2 regions of the Neobacillus sp. 114 genome follow, and region 2 is predicted to be linked to the other one. Evidence: riboswitches for the same ligand, from Rfam matches in the RefSeq annotation. Region 2 holds a riboswitch; the other holds the start of a gene.
What was found. A riboswitch is a leader RNA that binds a small molecule or an ion and turns the genes downstream of it on or off. The one in region 2 is predicted to bind glycine.
Positions count from the first base shown of each region.

Region 1: it holds a riboswitch for glycine, as region 2 does, so the genes downstream of both, gcvT (glycine cleavage system aminomethyltransferase GcvT) here and glyA (serine hydroxymethyltransferase) in region 2, are expected to answer to the same signal.

Region 1 covers NZ_CP126144.1:4,812,354-4,818,582, forward strand. Annotated here, with positions in the region: gene gcvPB (aminomethyl-transferring glycine dehydrogenase subunit GcvPB) at 107-1,567, opposite strand; gene gcvPA (aminomethyl-transferring glycine dehydrogenase subunit GcvPA) at 1,560-2,906, opposite strand; gene gcvT (glycine cleavage system aminomethyltransferase GcvT) at 2,925-4,031, opposite strand; glycine riboswitch at 4,183-4,259, opposite strand; glycine riboswitch at 4,263-4,352, opposite strand; gene QNN06_RS23590 (DEAD/DEAH box helicase) at 4,512-6,200, shown strand; gene QNN06_RS23595 (YqhG family protein) at 6,178-6,229, shown strand, end outside.
Region 2 covers NZ_CP126144.1:550,986-557,214, reverse strand. Annotated here, with positions in the region: gene gcvT (glycine cleavage system aminomethyltransferase GcvT) at 1-233, opposite strand, end outside; gene sdaAA (L-serine ammonia-lyase, iron-sulfur-dependent, subunit alpha) at 249-1,130, opposite strand; gene QNN06_RS02670 (serine dehydratase beta chain) at 1,130-1,648, opposite strand; gene glyA (serine hydroxymethyltransferase) at 1,664-2,914, opposite strand; glycine riboswitch at 2,991-3,073, opposite strand; glycine riboswitch at 3,077-3,181, opposite strand; gene QNN06_RS02660 (hypothetical protein) at 3,262-3,675, opposite strand; gene solA (N-methyl-L-tryptophan oxidase) at 3,739-4,905, opposite strand; gene QNN06_RS02650 (LysR family transcriptional regulator) at 5,078-5,953, shown strand; gene pfkA (6-phosphofructokinase) at 6,211-6,229, opposite strand, start outside.

The sequences.
Region 1 (6,229 bases), 2.1 Mb from region 2:
GCGAATTCTCCACGTCTATTGGCGAATCTCCCCAATCTATTGGCAACTTTAATAAAAAGCCCTAACAAAAACAAGCTCTGGAGCAATCCAGAGCCTGTTTATCTTTTTATGCATTCTGATATCGTAAAACTGGCTTACGCGCAGCTGTAGTTTCATCTAAGCGGCCTACCACGGTTGTGTGCGGAGCCTCCTGGACTATTTCCGGATTTTCCTCCGCTTCCTTGGCGATTTGGATCATGATGTCGATAAAGGAATCTAACGTTTCCTTAGATTCTGTTTCTGTCGGCTCAATCATGATACATTCTTCCACATTTAATGGGAAGTAAATGGTTGGCGGATGGAAGCCGAAATCAAGCAGTCGCTTCGCAATATCCAATGTACGGACGCCCAATTTCTTCTGGCGCCTTCCGCTTAATACAAACTCATGCTTACAATGTCTGTCAAACGGCAGATCATAATACTCCGCCAATCTTCTCATCATATAGTTAGCATTTAAAACAGCATATTCAGTCACTGCTTTTAAGCCGTCTGGTCCCATAGACCGAATATAGGTATATGCGCGGACGTTAATGCCAAAGTTTCCGTAGTATGGCTTAACGCGGCCAATTGATTGCGGACGATCATAATCCAGGACATACTCGTCGCCTCGTTTGGCAATAACCGGTCTTGGCAGGAACGGAATTAAATCTGCCTTCACACCGACAGGACCGGAACCTGGACCGCCGCCTCCGTGCGGGCCAGTAAACGTTTTATGAAGATTCAAGTGGACTACGTCAAAGCCCATATCACCCGGGCGGGCTTTTGATAGAACTGCGTTTAGGTTTGCCCCGTCGTAATAAACCTTACCGCCAGCTTCATGGACGATTTCAGCAATTTCGACAATGTTTTCTTCAAAAAGGCCAAGCGTATTTGGGTTAGTCAGCATTAATGCTGCTGTATCCTCCCCCACCACTCTTCTTAAGTCTTCTAAGTCTACAAGACCATCTTCATTCGACTTTACTGTAACCGTCTCAAGACCTGCTACTGTAGCAGAAGCTGGGTTTGTACCATGAGCGGAATCAGGTACGATAACCTTAGTCCGTTTTAGGTCGCCATTTGCTTCATGGTATGCGCGAATCATCATCAATCCGGTCCATTCTCCGTGGGCACCTGCTGCCGGCTGTAAGGTCACTTCATCCATTCCGGTAATTTCTTTTAAATGCTGCTGAAGGTCATATAAAAGCTCAAGCGCACCTTGAACGGAACTTTCATCCTGGAGCGGGTGAATATGCGCAAACCCGTTGTAGCGGGCTACATTCTCATTAATCTTAGGATTGTATTTCATCGTACAAGAACCTAATGGATAAAAACCGGAGTCTACACCGTGATTCCGTCTGGAGAGGGACGTATAATGGCGCATGATATCCAGTTCAGAAACCTCAGGGAGCAGCGGCTCCTCTTCCCTTAAATATCCTTCTGGAAGGAGCGCAGCAACATCTGCTTCAGGAACATCCATTTCCGGAAGGCTGTATCCGACCCGGCCTGGTGTACTAACTTCAAAAATCAGCTTCTGGTCTTGATTATGCATGCAAATCCCCCAATTCTTTCACTAATGTATCGATCTCTTCCTTCGTTCTTTGCTCTGTCACGCAAATGAGCATATGGCCCGCAAGCACAGGATAGTCACGGCCCAAATCATAACCGCCTATGATTCCTTTTTGGAGCAGCTGCTGATTAACCTCTTTTACCGGTTTATTTAAATTGACAACAAACTCGTTAAAGGAGTGACCATCATTAACCACTTCAAACCCTGCTACTTTAAAGGCAATTTTTGCATAATTAGCCTTTTGTAAATTGGCTGCTGCTATTTCGCGGACACCTTTTTTTCCAAGGGCAGTCATCGCAACAGATGCAGCAAGGGCATTCAATGCTTGGTTTGAGCAAATATTAGAAGTCGCCTTATCACGGCGGATATGCTGCTCACGTGCCTGCAGTGTTAAAACAAAACCGCGGCGGCCTTGGTCATCTGTTGTCTGGCCGACAAGACGTCCGGGAACTTTACGCATTAGCTTGGTCGTAACCGCAAAATAGCCACAGTGCGGACCTCCAAAGGCAGTCGGGATTCCAAACGGCTGGGCATCGCCGACAACAATATCTGCACCAAATTTTCCTGGAGGTGTCAAAATTCCAAGTGATAATGGATTGCTTGAAACAACAAACATTGCTTTATTTTCGTGAATAATCTCTTCAAGCTCTTTTAAAGGTTCAATTCGGCCTAAAAAGTTTGGATATTGAACGACAACTGCGGCTACGTCAGCATTTACCAATCCTTTTAGGGCTTCAATATCAGTAATTCCATCCTTCACAGGAACCTCAATCACATCAAGGTATTGACCCTTTGCGTAAGTTTCCAGAACCTCACGGGATTCAGGGTGAACAGCACTGGAAACCAGGATGGTTTTCCGTTTAGTGTGACCAGCACTTAGCATTGCTGCTTCAGCAAGTGCAGTACCACCGTCATACATCGAGGAGTTGGCCACATCCATTCCTGTTAATTCACAAATCATTGTTTGGAATTCAAAAATCGCCTGCAGTTCCCCTTGGGAGATCTCCGGTTGGTAAGGTGTATAGGCTGTGTAGAACTCCGATCTTGAGATGACATGGTCAACGATAACCGGCATATAGTGGTCATAAACTCCGGCACCTAAGAAAGACACATTCGATTTTAAATCAGCATTCCGGCTTGCTAACTGAAAAAGTTCCTTCATCAAAGCTGTTTCAGATTTTGCCGGTTTAATATTGTATTCACCTTTAAATCGGACCTTTTCAGGAATATCACTGAATAGTTCATCGACAGTGGAAACTCCAATTGTCTCCAGCATTGCCTGCTTATCTTGTTCAGTCATGGGTAAATAGCGATGTTTCATAAACCTTGCTCCCTTCTGCTATTTCTTTTCTCTTTTATAAAAAGGTGTAGGAACCACTTTCGCTTTTAAACGTTTGCCGCGAATTTCAACTTCCACTTCGGTATCAAGTCCTGCATGTTCGGAAGAAATGAGGGCAAGACCGATGTTTTTCTTTAAGGTTGGGGACTGTGTACCGGTGGTAACTTCACCAATTAGCGCTTCCCCTTTGTAAACTGGATAGCCGTGGCGCGGAATTCCCCGGTCAACCATCTCGATCCCAACAAGCTTCCGGGACAAACCCGCTTCCTTTTGTTTCAATAGAGCTTCTTTTCCAATAAAATCAGCCTCTTTATTCAATTTCACCGCAAAGCCAATTCCTGCCTCAAGCGGGGAAATTTCCGGTGATAATTCCTGGCCGTAAAGCGCTAAGTTTGCTTCAAAACGAAGTGTGTCGCGCGCACCTAGGCCGCAAGGAATAACTCCCTCGTCTTTTCCGGCTTCCAGAATGGCTGTCCAGATTTCGACGACATCACCAGCATCACAATATACTTCAAAGCCGTCTTCCCCTGTATAACCAGTTCTAGATACAAGTGCTTTTTTCCCATTTAAAACAACTTCCTGCTGGAATTTAAAAAAGCCGATTTGGCTTAAATCCGTCTGTGGAGCTAGCTTCTGTAATACCTTTTCTGCAAGAGGGCCTTGAAGCGCAAGCTGTGCCATTGTTTCAGACAGGTTTTCGATTGTTACATTTCCTTCAAGGTGCTTCTCCAGCCAGTTGTAGTCCTTTTCAATATTCGATGCGTTGACAACTAGCAAATAATGATTGTCTTCAACCTTGTAAACAAGCAGGTCGTCAATAGTTCCGCCGTTTTCATAGCACATCGCGGTATATTGCGCCCCGCCGTCTTTCACTTTTGAAATGTCATTTGTCATCAATTTTTGTAAATAATTGAGGCTGTCTGGGCCCTTTACCTCAACTTCGCCCATATGGGACACATCGAATAAACCGGCTTTCGTGCGGACAGCTTCATGCTCATCCTTGATGCTTGAAAACTGGACAGGCAACTCCCAGCCGCCAAAATCGATGGTTTTTCCCCCGTATTCCTTGTAAACTTCAAACAGCGGAGTGCGTTTTAATTCCGTCATCATAAATCCCCCTTCATTTACTACATGTTCATTATTTGTAAAAATGAATTATTGCCAATTAACAAAAATAGGAAAACTCCTTGTCGTTTTCCTAAATACAACAAAAAGGTGCAAAAAAGGACAGAAACCTCCCTTTAACAGTAAAGAAGGTCTCTGTCCTTGCACCTGAAAGTTTACCTAAATCGGCTGTCCCCTTTGGTGGCTGGTATCATCCAGCACTCTCCAGAGCTGCGTCCAACAAGAGTTCTTTTGCCTGAGAGATTCACATAAGCTGCTTGCTCCTTCGGCGCTACAAAAAGTAGTCTCTCCCCTTGTTTTCATTCGCACTTATAATATTATTTTCCAATTTGGTCATACTAATTATACTTAAAAAATAGATTACCTTATTTAAATATTTAAAACTTTCAAAGCTATTATCATCCTACCATTAAAACAACATATCGGGCAATAATAATTTATCTTAAAAAGGAGCTGAAAAGGATGAATGTCGAAATTGAATTTGATTCCTCCTGGCAGGATGATTTTTTACATAAAATTGATCATGATGGACCCTGGGGAAATTGGGAGCTTTTTAAATTGGCCATCGATATTGAAAATCATTTGGTGGTCCCGGAATTCGAAGGTCTGCAGGCTCCAAAGCATCTGCCAAATTTGACGCCTCTCCCCCATCAGCTTGAAACGGCCAAGCAGGTGGTTGAAAACATGAACGGAAAGGCCATCCTTGCGGATGAAGTGGGTCTCGGAAAGACTATCGAAGCTGGGTTAATTTTAAAAGAATACATGATTCGCGGATTAGTGAAAAAAGTGTTAATTCTTGTTCCCGCCTCCTTAGTCACCCAGTGGGCACAGGAATTAAATAGCAAATTTTATATACCGGCTGTCACTCAAAGAAAAAGCTATGTTTGGGAACAATGTGATGTCGTTGTTTCCTCCATCGATACGGCGAAACGAAATCCGCATCGGGAGATTATTTACAAGCAAGACTATGACCTCATCATTATCGATGAAGCCCATAAATTAAAAAATAATAAAACAAAAAACTACGAATTTGTTCAAAACTTAAAAAAGAAGTTTTGTTTATTGCTGACGGCAACACCTATTCAAAATAGGATTGAGGAGATTTTTAACCTCGTATCCCTATTAAAGCCTGGTCACTTAGGGAATGAAACTGTCTTTTACGAAAAATATAAACGAGATTCCCGTTCCTTAAATGATGACCAGCATCTAAAAGAGCTAGTCAATAAAGTCATGATCCGCAACCGTCGTGCCGATACAGGAATCGAATGGACGAAACGGCATGTGGAGACGATACCGATTGAATTTACAAAATCGGAACGCGACCTGTATGACTCCATCTTAGAGCTTAAAAATGAGGGAGACTGGGTTCAAACGAGCAGTTTTTCTGTGATGACTTTGCAGCGTGAAGCATGCTCAAGCCGAGAGGCCGTTTTCTATACCTTAAAAAACATGCTTCTTAAAAAGGAAAACCCCACGCAGGCCTATCAAGAACAAATCAACTTTTTAATTAAAAAAGTGGAGACTGTCGAGCAAAATTCCAAGGCAGTAAAAGCCCTTGAATTAATTCAGAAAATAAATGATAAAGTGATTATTTTCACGGAATACCGGGCTACCCAATTATATTTACAGTGGTACTTAAAGCAGCACGGAATTTCCTCCGTTCCTTTCCGAGGCGGTTTTAAACGCGGGAAAAAGGACTGGATGCGCGAGTTGTTCCAAAAGCATGCCCAGGTGTTGATTGCTACTGAAGCGGGCGGGGAAGGGATTAACCTGCAATTTTGCAACCACATTATCAATTTTGATCTGCCGTGGAACCCGATGAGACTGGAGCAACGCATCGGAAGGATTCACCGCCTCGGTCAGGAAAAGGATGTCATGATTTATAATTTTGCCATCAAAAATACGGTGGAAGAGCATATTTTAAAACTTTTATACGAAAAGATTGATTTATTTGAAAAAGTCATCGGAGAACTTGATGATATTCTAACAAAACTAGAATTCGGAAATATTGAAGATCATATAATGGATATCTTTGGCGACTCCTGCTCTGAAGGGGAAATGCGGATTAAAATGGAGAATTTATCATCAATGATTGAATTTGCACAAAATATGAAAAAAGGAGAATCACATGCAGCAGCAGGAAATTCATAAGTTTCTTTTAAATTATTTTATGGCAAATG
Region 2 (6,229 bases):
TCGTTTGTTACGAGGTAATTAATATAGCTCTCAGCATCTTTTCCTTCTACAAGTACCTCACCCATATGCGAAACATCGAACAGACCTGCTTCATTACGGACTGCCTCATGTTCTTCTAAAATGCTGGAAAATTGAACCGGCAGTTCCCATCCTCCAAAATCTATCACTTTTGCGCCGTACTTTTTATATGTTTCAAAAAGCGGTGTCCGTTTTAATACTGTATCTGTACTCATCTGAGCCCCTCCGTCTTATGTGTTTCTGCAAAGTAACCGATCTTTCAATTTCATTCCTGTGTCCGTCATGGCCAGGCCGCCGAGCGCTGTTTCCCGAAGCGTGCGCGGCATTTCCTTGCCTATTTTGTACATTGCCTCAATGACTTCATCACATGGAATTCGGCTTTCAATCCCGGCAAGCGACAGGTCAGCTGCTGAAAAGGCAATCGAGGTACCGATTACGTTCCGCTTGATACATGGAACTTCGACGAGACCAGCAACCGGGTCACATACTAATCCTAAAAGGGATTTCATCGCGAGCGCCGTGGCGTTCACCACCTGCTCTGGTGTCCCGCCCTTTAATTCAGCAATCGCCCCGGCCGCCATTGCTGTGGCCGAACCGACCTCCGCTTGGCATCCTCCGGCCGCTCCAGAGATAAAGGAACGGTTGGCAATCACATATCCGAGTGCACTTGCGGTAAACAAACCCATGACTAAATCCCGATAGGAGGTACCGTCATTCTTGCGAAGAGAAAATAATACCCCGGGTAAAATACCGGCGGCCCCTGCCGTTGGCGTTGCCACAATCACGCCCATCCGTGCATTGGTTTCCGACGTGGCCATTGAGAAAGTCATCGCATCGTTAATATACGGACCAGATAAACCCTTCCCGTTATTTACGTATTCGCTCATCTTAACGGCATCACCGCCAGAGATACCGCTTGGTGCTGGGGACCCATCTTCTACGCCGCTCTCAACTGCATGCTTCATTTTAATTAACCGCTCTGCCATCATATCGATAATCGTCTCTTTGTCTCTCCCCGATTTTTCCATTTCCACCATCAGCATCATTTCGCCAACAGTTTTCCGTTCTCGGGTACAAAGTTCGATGAGCTCGTTCATTGATCGAAAATCCATCATACACCCTCCAACATCGCTTCATAAAAAGTATTGGAACGATATTTTGCGGCAATTTTCGAAAAATCATCATCTGTGCTTAATCGAATATCAACTTTTTCATCATCAATCATAAAGATTTTTGATAAACCTCCGCCTAAAGATACACCGCCTACTTTAACAATAAGGTCTGCCCGTCTGGCCCTGACAACCGTTGTGTTTGGATGATCATAATACGGGCAGCGATTCTCAAATTTAAATTCGTAGTGAAGCCCGTATCGATTGGTTAATTCGACCGCGTATCTAATTCTGGTATCATCTGTATTCATCCCCAGCAGGCCGCCGAGAAGCGCTTTATCTGTTCCGTGTCCCTGGTATGTTTCAGAGAACGAATCATAGAAAGTTATATCCGCCTTTTTTGGGGATCCTCCAAGCATCTCATAAACAAATTTCCCGATTGATACAACACCTGCTGTATGAGAACTGGATGGCCCTACCATAATCGGGCCGATGATGTCAAAACAGCTTTGATACTCCATTAAGCTACCCCTTTCTTAAACAGTGATTGGCTGTTGAAATAATGGAAATCCCCCGCAAATTGCTTTTGTTGTCTTTCTTCCCTGTTCGATTACGGCGAAATCCCCTTTGCTCTTAAGAACGGCTGCGATCACTTTTGCGATTTGCACCATTTCTTCTTGTTTCATCCCACGTGTGGTTAATGCTGCAGTCCCCATACGGATTCCACTTGTCACAAACGGGCTTTGCGGGTCGTATGGAATGGTGTTTTTGTTAACTGTAATTCCGACTTCTTCAAGCAATTTCTCTGCTTCTTTTCCGGTTAAATCCCACGGACGCACATCTAGGAGAACAATATGATTATCAGTCCCGCCGGATACAAGAGCTGCACCTTCCTGCTTTAATGCCTCTCCAAGCGCAGCAGAATTATCAATAATCTGTTTGGCATATTCTTTAAAGCTTGGCTGCAATGCTTCCTTGAAAGCAACTGCCTTAGCGGCAATGATATGCATGAGCGGACCGCCCTGAATTCCCGGAAAAACCGCTTTATTAATTTGTTTTAAGATTTCTTCATCGTTTGTTAAAATGACGCCGCCTCGCGGACCGCGCAATGTTTTATGTGTGGTGCTGGTCACAACATCCGCATACGGCACCGGAGAAGGATGGAGACCGGCGGCAACAAGTCCAGCAATATGCGCCATATCAACCATCAGTTTTGCACCAACCTGATCGGCTATTTTTCTAAACCTTGCAAAATCAATGATTCTTGGATAGGCGCTAGTGCCGGCAATAATTAGTTTTGGTTGTTCTTTATTGGCAACCTCCTCCAATTCATCGTAATCAATCAAGTGATTGTCTTCTCTTACCCCATAAGAAACGACATCAAACCATTTCCCTGACATTGCCACTGGACTCCCGTGTGTTAAATGGCCGCCATGCGATAAATTCATCCCCATAATCTTATCTCCTGGTTTAAGCAGGGCGAAAAAAACAGCTGTATTGGCCTGTGCACCGGAGTGAGGCTGGACATTGGCAAATTTGGCGCCAAATAATTTAGTCAGCCTTTCAATCGCTGCCTGTTCTGCGACATCTACAAATTCACAGCCGCCATAATAACGTTTTCCGGGATACCCTTCGGCATACTTGTTCGTCATCACACTTCCCATTGCTTCCAAAACGTCCGGGCTGACAAAGTTTTCTGATGCAATTAACTCCAACGTATGGAGCTGGCGATTTTTTTCACTTTCGATTGCTTCAAAAATTGTTGAATCGTTATGCTGTAAGCTCATTGATCTTCCTCCATTTTTCCATCATTGTTTTTTAAAAAACAAAAAAGGACAGAAAAGGGGTGTAAAATCATCCCTTCTCTGTCCTTTTACCTGAGAGTTAAACTCCAATATTTATGGAGCTTTCTCCTTTGGTGGCATTTTCAAATACGCTCTCCAGAGGTGCGTCCTGTTATGGTTCTTTTACCTGAGAGATTGGTTCCAAGGGTTTTTTTGGAACTTGCTCCTTCGGTGGTAGATGTAGATATTACACTCTCCCACAACAATCATTCGCTCTATTCAATTTTATTATTTTCAGAATAATCATTCTGTTTATAATTGTCAATTCTTTTTTTAGATTAGTTTGGTTATCACAAATAAGAAGGATTTGCTTCTACATTTTTGAAGTAAACCACTTCGCCATCACTTTCACCATCGAAAATAACAGTTGTATTAGGGGAGAAAACTAATACGTCCCCGACTTCTGCCACATATTTATTTCCTTCTACATCGCGGACAACCATTTTGCCTTTGGTAACAACTTTGATTTCAATAAAAGTAAATTCTGCAGAATAATCAACCGAAGGCTGGAGTGCATAGTAACCCATTGTTAATACTTGTTTTTTATCTGTAACCGGCACATCAAGGATTTGCCCCTTTAACTCAGGTGTTCCCCGCAATACGCTTAATTCATTTAATTTATAGGTTCCTGCTTTAATTAATTGAATGCCCGGTTTTGCATCTAAATAAGATAATTGGCTTTGTGTTAATGTTTTTTCGCTCATTTTTGCACCTCTAAATTTATTATTTTTTTAATCGTTCTAGTATATTGGCAATTTAATAATCTATTAGATCTTTGCTTTCTGTTTTAATGCAGGGCGATTGATAGAGAAGAGAGAAATATCATGTTCCGTTTTGCCGGTTGTCACTAATTGGCTCAGCGTTTCTCCAACGACACTTGAGAATTTAAATCCATGGCCGGAGAATCCCGCTGCGATTGCGACATTGGAATACTGTGGATGCAAATCAATCACAAAATGCTCATCAGGTGTTTTGGTGTACATGCAAACTGCCCCTCTTTTAAGGCTTCCAGTAGCACCAGGCATGTATTCTTCTAGGAATCTGCGAATATTTCCTTCATCCTCAGTATAGATCCCAAATTCACGATTAATTGTATCTGGGTCGATTTTTTGACCAAAAGTATGGTATCCTATTTTCAAACCGCAGCCGCTGAAGCTTGGGAACCCGTAATAGATGCCTGTCGGTACTTCAACCATGAACGCCGGGAATCCATGGGTATTGCTATACTGGGACTCTTCGCATTCGAAGAATCCTACAACTTGGCGGTATGGCTGTAATGGAATATCAATATTTAACTTTGATAGAAGCTTGCTGTTCCAAGCTCCCATGCTCAAGATTAACTTACTGCCTGTAAAGGAACCAAATTCTGTTTGGATTTTGACAGAGTCCTCGGAAATCTCAAAATCCTCAACCCGTGTATGCGTTAACACTTTGGCACCATGCGCTTCGGCTAGTTCCCGGTAAGCGCGGATGCAATTTTCACTAAACAAGACACCGGAGTTCTTTTCGTAAATAGCGTTAAAATTTTCAGGGACGGTTACACCCGGCCAGCGCTGATGAATTTCATCGCCTTCTAGTAGATCAACATCCAATCCATGAATATTTGCGGCTTCTATCGTTTCAGCAACGAAGTCAGATTCACCTTTAGGGCCAAATACTAAAACACCGGTTTTGGTAAAAATCTTATGATGTGTTTCTCTCTCAAGTTCATACCATAACTCCTGGGCTCTTAATGCAAACGGTACATACTCACGTCCTTCACCATAAGCATGGCGGATAATCCGTGTGTCACCGTGATGGCTGCCATTTGTATGAGGCGGATCAAATGCATCTACCAATAATGTTTTTACACCTTGTTTGGCCAGGTAATAACCTGCCGCCATTCCCATCGATCCTGCGCCAACAACAATTACATCAAAGTCTTTTTTGCTCATCGTTTCTGCTCTCCTTTTTAATAATTTAAATTTTCTTAATTCTTTAATAATATCTTACGACCTTTCTGCCATCATGTAAAATGATTAAAAGAGATACTATCTATCTCTATTAGAAATATTATCTCTATTAGCAATGTGGTTAGGAATAACAGATTGATACGGGGGAATAGCCATGGAAATTAAGGATTTGCGGATTTTTCAAAAGGTAGCTGAGTTCGGTAGCATTTCAAAGGCCGCCAAAAGCCTAAATTATGTTCAATCCTATGTAACCGTAAGGGTCAGGCAGCTGGAGGAAGAACTTCAAACCGAGTTATTTCACCGCTCAAGCCGCGGGATGGTTATAAATTCGGAAGGAAAAAAACTATTGTTTTATGCTCAAAAAATTATTTCCATGGTCGATGAGATGTTAAAAGTGGTTCAAGACTCGGATAACCCCGTTGGTACCCTTGAAATAGGCACTGTTGAGACATTATACAAACTTCCACTGATTCTTTCTGCCTATCACAAGAAATATCCCAATATTGACTTGTCTCTTGTAAGCGGTGTAACAGAGGATCTTGTCGAGGATATTCTCAGCTATAAACTGGACGGAGCGTTTGTAACAGGAAATTTTAATCATCCACAAATTGCTCAATATGAAGTCTTTGAAGAGGAATTGGTTTTAATCTCCAACAAGGAAGAGATTCCTTTTGAGGAATTAAAAAACAAGCCGCTCCTTGTTTTCAAACAAGGGTGCAGCTACCGTTCAAAATTGGAGGGCTGGGTCCGCGATGAAGGAAGAATCAATGCAAAAATCATGGAATTTGGCACATGGGAGACGATTTTGGGCAGTGTAATAGCCGGTTTAGGTATTACGATTATCCCAAAATCTACGGTTAGTCTCTTGGAGGCAGATGGGGTCGTTCGAATCTATCATATTCCCGAAAAATACTCCAAAATCACAACGGTTTTTATTCGCCGGGCAGATTCATTCTTGACAAATACGATGCAGAAATTTATCGAAACAATCCAAAATGTTAGTGATCAAGAAAAAAAGGTAGAAGTATAATTGTAGTGGTTAGCGTAATCCCCCTGCATAATGAGAGGGGGATTATGCTAGGTTACAAGATATAGAGTTTTCAGCCAGGATTTTTTTTTGATTCGATTGTTCTTGGTGGTGGATTAAAATTTTTATTTCCTGAAATTCACTTTTTCCGCATATACTGCAGATCGATACTTTTGAATAAAGCGCTCTGCAATGAATGCAATATTTTTTTTCCATTGTGGCCACTCTCCTATTCATAATTTTGAAGATGGATATTTTCCTTAAATAGAAAGGCTTCTA